2 regions of the Craurococcus roseus genome follow, and region 1 is predicted to be linked to the other one. Evidence: riboswitches for the same ligand, from Rfam matches in the RefSeq annotation. Region 1 holds a riboswitch; the other holds the start of a gene.
The links. A riboswitch is a leader RNA that binds a small molecule or an ion and turns the genes downstream of it on or off. The one in region 1 is predicted to bind cobalamin.
Positions count from the first base shown of each region.

Region 2: another riboswitch for cobalamin. It lies ahead of ABD067_RS22870 (TonB-dependent receptor plug domain-containing protein); the one in region 1 lies ahead of metE (5-methyltetrahydropteroyltriglutamate--homocysteine S-methyltransferase).

Region 1 is NZ_BAAAFZ010000005.1:3,393-8,409, forward strand. Features, by position in the region: gene metE (5-methyltetrahydropteroyltriglutamate--homocysteine S-methyltransferase) at 514-2,826, opposite strand; cobalamin riboswitch at 2,909-3,139, opposite strand; gene ABD067_RS01140 (TRAP transporter substrate-binding protein) at 3,165-4,271, opposite strand; gene ABD067_RS01145 (MOSC domain-containing protein) at 4,441-4,926, shown strand; gene ABD067_RS01150 (PDR/VanB family oxidoreductase) at 4,923-5,017, shown strand, end outside.
Region 2 is NZ_BAAAFZ010000084.1:1,232-6,248, forward strand. Features, by position in the region: gene ABD067_RS22860 (lipid kinase) at 1-687, shown strand, start outside; gene ABD067_RS22865 (YnfA family protein) at 659-985, opposite strand; gene ABD067_RS22870 (TonB-dependent receptor plug domain-containing protein) at 1,014-2,957, opposite strand; cobalamin riboswitch at 3,125-3,365, opposite strand; gene ABD067_RS22875 (exopolysaccharide biosynthesis protein) at 3,373-4,029, opposite strand; gene ABD067_RS22880 (enoyl-CoA hydratase) at 4,210-5,004, opposite strand; gene ABD067_RS22885 (CaiB/BaiF CoA transferase family protein) at 5,013-5,017, opposite strand, start outside.

The DNA.
Region 1 (5,017 bases):
CGCTTCCTACACAATATATCGGCCTGATCGCCCCATACTAACACCATATGAGGTGGGTGGTTGCAGATTTTCGGCCGTCACGTCCCGCCTATCAATGCGGCCTTTGTTCTATATACGTTCACACTTGACCGCCGCTCCCGCAAGCGAAAACAGCGGCTTCAGGGCCGTTGTTGGCAACCTGCGACAGGCATCCGACGAGCAAAAAGCGGAACCACGGCGCAAGCATCCCCAGGTTCCACACTTATCCACAGTATCCACAGGGTCCGTCGCCCGCCTTCTGTGGCGCCGGAGGCACTCGGCCCCGTGAAGGGCCGACCCCAGCGATGGGCTGGGACGCGCCCGCGGCGGCGCCCCTACCAAGAAGGCGCATAGCAAGCCTTGAGCAATCGCAAAAGTGGAAATGCGGCTAGCGGCGCCAGCGGGTGGGGCACCGAATCGCGGAGGGGGCCGTCCCTGCGGACCGCCCTAAGGAGCCGCCCGGCGGGCGGCCCCTCCTTCAGCTAGGCCGTAGGGTCAGCGCAGCTCCGCCCGCAGCCGCCGCGCGGCCTCCACCAGATTCGCCACCGCCGGCTTCACCTCGGCCCAGCCGCGGGTCTTCAGCCCGCAGTCGGGGTTGAGCCACAGCCGGTCGGCCGGCAGCCGCTCCATCGCGCGCCGCAGCAGCGCGGCCATTTCCTCCGCGCCCGGCACGCGCGGGCTGTGGATGTCCCACACGCCCGGCCCGATCCCGTTCGGGTAGGAAAAGGCGGCGAAGGCTTCCAGCAGCTCCATCCGGCTGCGCGCGGTTTCGATGGAGATCACGTCGGCGTCCATGGCCGCGACCGCGTCCATGATGTCGTTGAACTCGCTGTAGCACATGTGGGTGTGGATCTGCGTTTCGTCCCGCACCCCGGCCGAGGCGAGGCGGAAGCACGCCACCGCCCAGCGCAGGTACTCCGGGCGGTCGCCCTCCCGCAGCGGCAAGCCCTCGCGGAAGGCCGGCTCGTCGATCTGCACGACGGGGATGCCGGCCGCTTCCAGGTCCAGCACCTCGTCGCGGATGGAGAGCGCGATCTGCCGGCACACCGCCTCGCGCGGCAGGTCGTCGCGCACGAAGGACCATTGCAGCATGGTCACCGGCCCGGTGAGCATTCCCTTCATCGGGCGCTTGGTGAGCGATTGCGCGAAGGCGCTCCACCGCACCGTCATCGGCGCCGGCCGCGACACGTCGCGCCAGATGATGGGCGGCGCCACGCAGCGGCTGCCGTAGGATTGCACCCAGCCGTGCTTGGTGAAGGCGTAGCCGTCCAACCGCTCGCCGAAGTACTTGACCATGTCGTTGCGTTCGAACTCGCCGTGGACCGGCACGTCCACGCCGACCTCGTCCTGCCAGCGCACCGCCTCCGCGGTCAGCCGCTCGATGCCCGCCTCGTATTCGGCCGAGGCGATCTCGCCCCGCGCGGCGCGGGCGCGCAATGAGCGCACCTCGGCCGTTTGCGGGAAGGAGCCTATGGTGGTGACCGGCAGGGGCGGCAGGCGCAAACGCTCGCGCTGCTTGGCCGCGCGCCCCGCGTAAGGGCTGCGCCGCCGCTCCATCTCAGGCGTGAGCGCGGCGAGGCGCTCCGCCACGTCCGGGTTCCGCGCCACCGCGTCGGCCCGGTGTTCGGCGACGGCCCTGTCGCTCGCCTCCAGCGCCGGCGCGACGGCCGCCTCGCCCTCGTCCAGGGCGCGGGCCAGCGCCGCCACCTCCGCCAGCTTCTCCTCCGCGAAGGCGAGGCGCCGGCGCAGCGCGGGATCGAGCGCCGTTTCCATCCGCAGGCTGTGCGGCACGTGCAGCAAGGAGCACGACGGCGCCACCATCAGCCGCCGCGACCCGTCCGCGCGCCGCCGCGCCGCGCCCTGCAACCGCTCGAGCACGCCGTGCAGGTCAGTGCGCCACACGTTGCGCCCGTCCACCACGCCGAGGGATAGCCATTGCTCCGCCCGCGCGAGGCCCAACGCGCCGTCGAGTTGCGCCGGGTCGCGCACCAGGTCGAGATGCACGCCCGAGACCGGCAAGGAAAAGGCGAGCGGCAGGTTCTCGCGCAAGCCCCCGAAGTAGGTGGCGAGCAGCAGGTCCAGCCCGGGCGCCGCGTCGGCCAGCGCGCGGAAGGCGGCGGCGTAGGCGTCGCCCGCGCCCGCCGGCAGATCCGTGGCGAGGCAGGGCTCGTCCACCTGCACCCAGGCCGCGCCCGCCTCCGCCATGCCGCGCAGCGCGTCCGCGTAGGCGGGCAGCAGCGCCGGCAGCAGGTCGAGCGGCTTGGTCCCGTCCTCGCCCTTGGACAGCAGCAGGAACGACACCGGCCCGAGCAGCACCGGCCGCGTGCGGCACCCGCTCGCCAGCCCTTCCCGCACCGCCTCGGCCCAGCGGTTGCGCGCCAGGCGGAAGCGCGTCGCGGCGGACAGGCGCGGCACCAGATAGTGGTAGTTGGTGTCGAACCACTTGGTCATCTCCAGCGCCGTCGCGGTGCCGCCGGAGCAGCCGCAGCCCCCGCCGCGACCGCCGCGCGCGAGCAGGAACAGCGTGGACAGGGAGACCGGCCCCTCGCCGTCCCAGCCGTAGCCCGGCGGCACGGCGCCAAACGCGCAAGCGGTTTCCAGCACGTGGTCGTAGAGGGCGAAGTCGCCCGAGGGCAGGTGCCCGATGCCCGCGCCCTGCTGCACGGCGCGGCCGTTGGCGCGCAACGCGGCGGCGCCGCGGAGCAGTTCGTCTTCGGAGCTTTTGCCGGCCCAAAAGGCTTCGAGCGCGGTCTTGAGTTCCCGGCGCGGCCCGATGCGCGGGTAGCCGAGGTTGGCGGCGATGGTCATCGCATACAGTCTCCGCCACCGGTGCGCCCAGCCCGGCGGAAGGGATGGCGGCGCCGCCCGCGGCCCGCCCTCGGCGGAGCACGGAAGGTCGCCGGCGCCGGCAGGTCTCCTGGCTCGCGGGTCGCCGCCGCCGGCCCGCCTTCCCGCGCGGGCGTCTCCGCCGCGCAGTGGCCCGCCCCGTTCGTCACGAGGCGGATGGGCCGGCGGCTCTCCGCCGACAGTTGCTGGGGCAGCCGCCGACTTGCGAGGCGAGCCCCGCGCACGGCGTTCCCTTTTCACCCGCCCGCGCGGGACCAACGCGACATAAGCATATCTTTATGCCTCGCCGACAGCAAGCCTCAGCGCGCCGCGACGGAGGCCCGACGCAACCGCAGCATCATGGTGTCGAACGCGTAGTCCAACACTTGGTGGTAGCCGTAGTGGCGGTCGCGGAACGCCGTCTGGCTCTCCAGCAACTCCTTGAAGCGCGGATTCGCCGCCGCCTGCTCAGCCAGCACCTCCTGCGTCGCCCGGTAGAGCGCTTCCAGCACGTCGTTCGGGAACTGCCGGAGTTGCACTCCTTGCGCCACCAGCCCGTACAGCGCCTCCACGTTCTTCCAGTCGTACTGCGCCAACATCCAGGTGGCCGCGGCGGTGCAAGCGCCCTCCAGCGCGGCGCGGTAGGCGCGCGGCAGTTCGCTCCACTTCTGGAGGTTCACCAGGCTGTGGAACACCGCCCCGCCCTCGCCCCAGCCGGGGTAGTAGTAGTTCCGCGCCACCTTGTTGAAGCCGAGCTTCGCGTCGTCGTAGGGCCCGATGTACTCGACGCCGTCGATCGTGCCCCGCTCCAGCGCCGGGTAGATGTCGCCCGGCGCGATCTGCTGCGGCACCACGCCGAGCTTCGCCATCACGTTGCCCGCCAGCCCCGCGACGCGGAACTTCAGCCCGCGAAGGTCCTCGACGCCCTTGATCTCCTTCCGCAGCCACCCGCCCATCTGGTTGCCGGTGTTGCCGCAGGGAAGGGCGTGGATGCCGAAGCCGCGGTAGACGCCGTTCAGCATCTCGTTGCCGCCGCCGTGGAAGAACCAGGCGTGCTGCTGGCGCACGTTCAGCATGAAGGGCACGGTGGTCGAGAAGGCGAGCGCGCTGTCCTTGCCGGTGAAGAACAGCCCGCCGGTGTGCGCCATCTCCACGCTGCCGGCCGAGACCGCGTCCATCGCCTGCAAGGCCGGCACGATTTCGCCCGCCGGGAAGGGCTGGATGCGGAACCGCCCGTCCGTCATCTCGGACACCAGCCGGCACACGTACTCGCTGGTGCCGTAGGTGATGTCGAGCGTGCGCGGGAAGGAGCTGGTCAGGCGCCAGCGGACCTCTGGCTGCGTTTGGGCGACGGCGGGCGCGGCGAGCGCGGCCGGCCCCGCGGCGAGCCCGGCGGCGGTGGCGAGGATGGTGCGGCGACGCTGCATCTCGTGCCTCCTCTCGGCGGCGGGCCCTGGCCCGGCGCTTGCAACAGCCCGCGTTGCAAGCCGGGTGCCACGCCGGCCGCCGCCGCCGGTGCCCTTGCGGGACGGGCGGCAGGGTGGCATCTAGCTGTCCAATGGGCAACGCGTTGCCCAAACCGGGAGCAACGGGCGCATGGCTGTCACCCCCACCTGGCTCGGCGTCGTCACCCACCTCCACGTCGCGCCGCGCGCCTTCCTGCCCATGCGCGGCATGGAGGAAATCGAACTGGTCGAAGGCCGCGGCATCGTCGGCGACCGCTACATGATCGGCACGGAGCAGGGCTTCTACTCCGACAAGCCGGAGGAAGGCCGCCAGGTCACGCTCTTCGAGGAGGAGGCGCTGGAGTGCATCCGGCGCGACCACAACATCACCATGCTGCCGGAAGAGCACCGCCGGAACGTCACCACCCGCGGCGTGCCGCTGAACCACCTCGTCGGGCGCCGCTTCCACCTGGGCGAATGCCTGCTGGAAGCGACCCGCCTCTCCTTCCCCTGCAAGCACATCGAGGAGATCCTGGAGAAGCCGGTCTTCGAACCCATGATCCACCGCTCCGGCCTCAACTGCCGCATCCTCAAGGGCGGCACGGTGCGCGTGGGCGACGCCGTCCGGCCCGTTTGAAGCACGTCCAGACCGTCGTGCGCGAAGCGGCGCCCGCCGGGCCGGGCGTCCGCCGCCTCGTGCTGGCGGACCCGGACGGCTGGCCGCTGCC
Region 2 (5,017 bases), on a different contig from region 1:
CTGCTGGAAACGGGCCTGCCCTTCGCCATCATCCCCCTCGGCACCGGGAACGATCTCGCGCGCACCCTCGGCATCCCCGAGGACCCGGCGGAAGCGGCGCGGATCGCCGCGACCGGGCGGCTGCGCGAGATCGACGTCGGCCTCGCCAACGACGTGCCGTTCTTCAACGTCGCGTCCCTCGGCTTCGGCGTGGACCTCACCCGGGCGCTCACCGGCGACGCCAAGCGCCGCTGGGGCAAGCTCGGCTACGCCGTCGCCGGGGTGCGGGTGCTGGCGCGGATGCGGCCCTTCTCGGCGGCGATCCGCTGCGGCGACACGGTGGTCCGCAGCCGCACCGTCCACGTCGCGGTGGGCAACGGCCGGCACTACGGCGGCGGCATGACGGTGGGCGAGCGCTCGGAGATCGACGACGGCAGGCTCGACGTGTTCAGCCTGGAGGTCGGGGGCGTCTGGAGCCTGCTCCGCCTGCTGCCGTCGCTCCGCCGCGGCGACCACGGGCGCTGGCACGAGGTGCTGACCGTCGAAGGGTCGGAGGTCGAGATCCGCACCCGCCGCCGCCGCTCCGTCAACACGGACGGCGAGATCACCACCCGCACGCCCGTCGTGTTCCGCGTCCTGCACCGCGCCGTGCGGGTCCATGTGCCCGAGTCCGAGGCCGTCAGCGAGACGACGCCCCCGCCAGGATGACGCCGGCGCCGAGCAGGCAGAGCGCCGCGCCCGCGAGGTCGGTCGCGGCCGGCGCCTGGCCCTCCACGGCCCAGAGCCAGAACAGCGACGCCGCGATGTACACGCCGCCATAGGCTGCGAAGGCGCGCCCGGCCGCGTCCGCTTCCGCCAAGGTCAGCAGGGCCGCGAACAGCGCGAGGCTCGCCAGGCCCGCCAGCAGCCACCACGCCGGGGCGCCGTTCCGCGCCCAGGCCCAGAAGGCGAAGCAGCCGGCGATCTCGGCCAGGGCGGCGCCGGCGAAGGCGAGCGCGGAGGTCATCCCGCGCCCGCCCGTAGCACCGGCCGGGTCACAAGGCGAAGCGCGTGCCCACCAGCACGCTCCGGCCGGGTGTGGCGAAGCCGTTCGCCGGCTCGAAGCGGCTGTTGCCGAGATTCCGCGCTTCCAGGAACAGCGCCGCTTGGTCGAAGGCCTGCCACGTCGCGGTCAGGTTCACCACCGTCCCCGGCGGGTTGCTGCGCTGGTAAGGGAAGGGCACGCCCTGGTCGTTGTAGCTGGCGAAGGCGCCTTCCGGGCTGCGGCCGGTGAAGAGCACGGTCGGCGCGATCACCACCTTGGACGCCGGCCGCACCCGCGCCGTGACGCTGACCACGTGCTCCGGCCGGCGGGGCAAGCGTCGGCCAGTTTCGGCGTCGAAGGCGCCGGTGACGGTCCAGGCCGTCGTCGCCTCGAACCACGCGGCTGGGCGGAGCGTCAGTCCCAGCTCGACGCCCTGGATCCGCGCCCGGTCCACGTTCTCCAGCGTGTCGAAGCCGGCGTTGAAGTTGATCAGGTCGCGGATGCGGCTGCGGAAGTAGGTGGCGGAAGTGGTGGCGAAGGCCGGCCGCCCGAAGGCGGGGAGGTCGGTTTCGACGCCCGCCTCCCAGCCGATGGAGCGCTCCGGCCGCAGGTCCGGGTTGCCGCGGAAGAAGTCGCCGATGATCCCGAAGCGCTGGAACAGCGACGGCGCGGCGAAGCCGGTGCCGCCCGAGGCGCGCAGCCGCGAACGCAACTCCGGCAACGCCAACGCCGCGCCCAACCGCCAGGTGGTCTCGTCCGTGAAGCCGGTGGTGGCGTCGTGGCGCAGCCCGGCCGTGAGGTCGAGCCGCTCCCCCAGCCGGTATTGCAGGGTGGCGTATCCGGCGGTGGTGCGCTGCGTCGCGTCCACAGTGGTGCGGAAGAAGGGCGAGCCGCTGGCGCTCCGCGCTTCCTCGAAGGCGTGGGTGACGCCGAACCCGAGCGCGCCGTCCGTCAAAACGCCCACGGCCGGCAAGCGCACCGTGTTGCCCCAGTCGAGCGTGGTGCGCGTGCCGCGGTACAGGTCGTCGGCCGTGGAAGCGCTGAGCGAGTCGGGCAGGTTGACGTAGCGCCGCCGGTCCTCCGTCGCCGCGAGGCGCAGGCCCGTGGTCCATGCCCCGCCGAACAGCCGCGTTTCGCCGCGCACCTGCCCGTACCAGCGCCGGTCCTCCCCGGAGTAGTTCGGGTCGTCGCGCGGCACGTCGTCCAGGCCGAGGTTGTTCTGCCGCCAGCGCAGCAAGCCCTCGATGCGCGTGCCCTCCGCCGGCGTCCACCCGAGGCGCGCGGTGGTGAACACGCCGCGGAAGCCGTCGCGCTCGCCGGTGTCCGGCAGGCGCTGCGCGATGGCGTTGAAGCCCCTGGTCGAGAAGGACTGGGCGGACAGCAGGTAGTCGAAAGCGCCCACCGTGCCCGTCGCGCCTGCGCCCGCGCGCAGGGTGCGCTGCGTGCCGCCGGCCAGCTCGCCGTAGGGCGCGAAGGCGCGGCCGGGCGGCGCCCGGCGGGTGACGAGGTTGACCACGCCGCCCAGCGCCGCCGAGCCGTACAGCGCGGAAGCCGGGCCGCGCAGCACCTCGATGCGCTCCACGTCGAACAGCAGCTCGTTGCCGAAGTTGAAAGCGGCGTTCGGCTCCGAGGGGTCGGTCAGCGGCACCCCGTCCAGCAGCACGAGGACGTGCCGGCTGTTGGTGCCGCGCAGGAAGGTGCTGGCCTGTTGCCCCGGGCCGCCGAGTTGGGCGACGCGCAGGCCGGGAACGGCGGTCAGCGCCTCGGTGAGCGTTTGGTAGCCGCGCTCCTCGATCTCGCGGCGGGTCAGAACCGTGATGGAGGCCGGGACCCGCTCTTGCGGGGTCGGGACGCGAGTGCCGGTGACGATGGTGTCAGGGACGGCTTCCTGCGCGGGGGCGGCGGACGGCAAGGCGGAAAGGCCGCACAAAAGGGCGGCGGACAGGCGGCGCATCGGGAACTCCGTGCGGGGGTGACGACACGCCCCGCGCCGGAGAATCGCCCGGCGCGGGACAAGCGGGCGTCGTCCTCGCATGCGGCGCCGCGGCCGTTCTCCAGGATGGTCCCTGGAGCGGCCGCGCCGATGGGTCCGTTGCGCCGGTTCACCCCGCCCGGCACGCGCGAGACGTCTCTGCGCCGGCCGGTCTCCTGGCTCGCGGATCGAACGCCCGGGGCCCCGCCTTCTCGCGCCGAAACTGCCGGGGCAGGGGCGGCGCAATGGCGCGTGGGGCCGGGCTCTCCGCTTACAGTTGCGGGGGCAGCCGCGGACTGGCCTCGGCGCCGGCCGCAGTCGCGGCCGCCGCTCCGGTTTCGCGCGTTCCCGTTTCAGCCCTTGCGGGCCACCGGCGCATGGAGGGCGTGTAGCAGGCTCAGAACACCCAGCCCAGGGCCTTCACGCCGATCCAGCCGATCGCCGCCAGGATGAACGTGGCGAAGGCGCAGCCCGCGACGGTCACGGCCATGCCGATGCCCACCGTCCGGCTGTCGTGCTCCACCAGGCCGAGCGCCATGATGATGTTGCCGAAGGCCGGCGGGCCGTTGGTGCCCGGCCCCGGCAGGATCAGCATCAGCGCGACATAGGCCGTCAGCCACCCGAAGAGGCGTTCGCCGATGGGGGACAGGAAGAAGCCGGGGCGCGGCTTCACGTACTGCTCGACCTGCCGAAGCCATTTGGAGGAGGCGCCGGACAGGCGCAGAAGGTCCGAGCGCCGGATGGCGCGGCGGGCGATGAAGGCCGGCAGCTTCGGCACCCGCCGGCCCAAGCCCATCTGCACGCCGAGGATCAGCATCGGGAGGCCGAACACCGACGCCATCAAGGGCAGCAGGGACGGGAGGCAGAGCAGCAGGATCAGGAGGCCGAAAGCGCGGTCGCCGAAGGCTTCCGCCATCTCCCCCAGGGTGATCTCCTCGCCGGGGCAGCGGAGCGCGACCTCGGCGACGATGCGCGAAATCGGCGGGCCGGCGTCGTGGTGGTGGCCGCCCCCGCGCGTCGCCGCGCCCAGCGCAGCCTCCAGATTACCGTCCATTCCCGCCCATCGAACCCTTCATCCCAGTGCCGGCGCACTGGCGCCCGGCGAAGCCCTCCGCCGCCGCGTCTCTTTGCGGACCCGGTACGGCACGGCGATCCTAAGCGATTTCCGCCGCCGGTACAGTGGATTTCCCCGAGGATGCCGTCCCGGAGGGGGGCCAGCACCATATGGGTGACATCAAGCGCCGTTGAACACGGGCCGGCGCTTTTCCATGAAGGCGCGACGGCCTTCGCGGTAGTCGGCGCTGTTGAAGCAGGCCGCCATGGCGTCGCGCAAGGTCGCCATGTCGCGGTCCTCCCGGTCCCGCAGCACGGCCTTCACCGTCAGCTTGTTGGTGGAGAGCGAGAGCGGCGCGTTGGCCGCCATGGTGGCCGCGAGCTTGGCCACGGCGCCCTCCAGCTCCGCCGCCGGCACCACCCGGTTCACCAAGCCGATGCGCTCCGCCTCGGCGGCGGGAAAGCGGTCGCCGGTCATGAGGATCATGTGGGCGTGCGCCGGCCCCACGAGGTCCACCAGCGCCCGCACCATGTCGAAGCCGTAGGCGATGCCGAGCTTGGCCGCCGGGATGCCGAACTGGCTGTCGTCGGAGGCGACGCGGATGTCGGCCGACATGGCGATGCCGAGGCCGCCCCCCATGCAGAAGCCGCGGATCTGGGCGACCACGGGCTTGCGGAAGGCGGCGAGCTTGGCGCGGCCGGCGCTGGTCAGCCGGTCGTACTCCCGCTGCGCGTCGGCGTCGGCCCGGTTCTTCTCGAACTGGCTGATGTCGGCACCGGAGACGAAGGCCTTGTCGCCCGCTCCCTGGAGCACGACGCAGCGCACCGCCCCGTCCTCGGCGAAGCGGTCGAGCGCCTCGCCCATGCCGGCCCACATGTCCACCGACATGGCGTTGCGCTTCTCGGGCTGGTTGAACACCACCCGGCCGACCCCGTCCTCGACGCCGGCCAGGATCTTGCCCCCGGCGAGTTCCATCGGTGCCGTCATT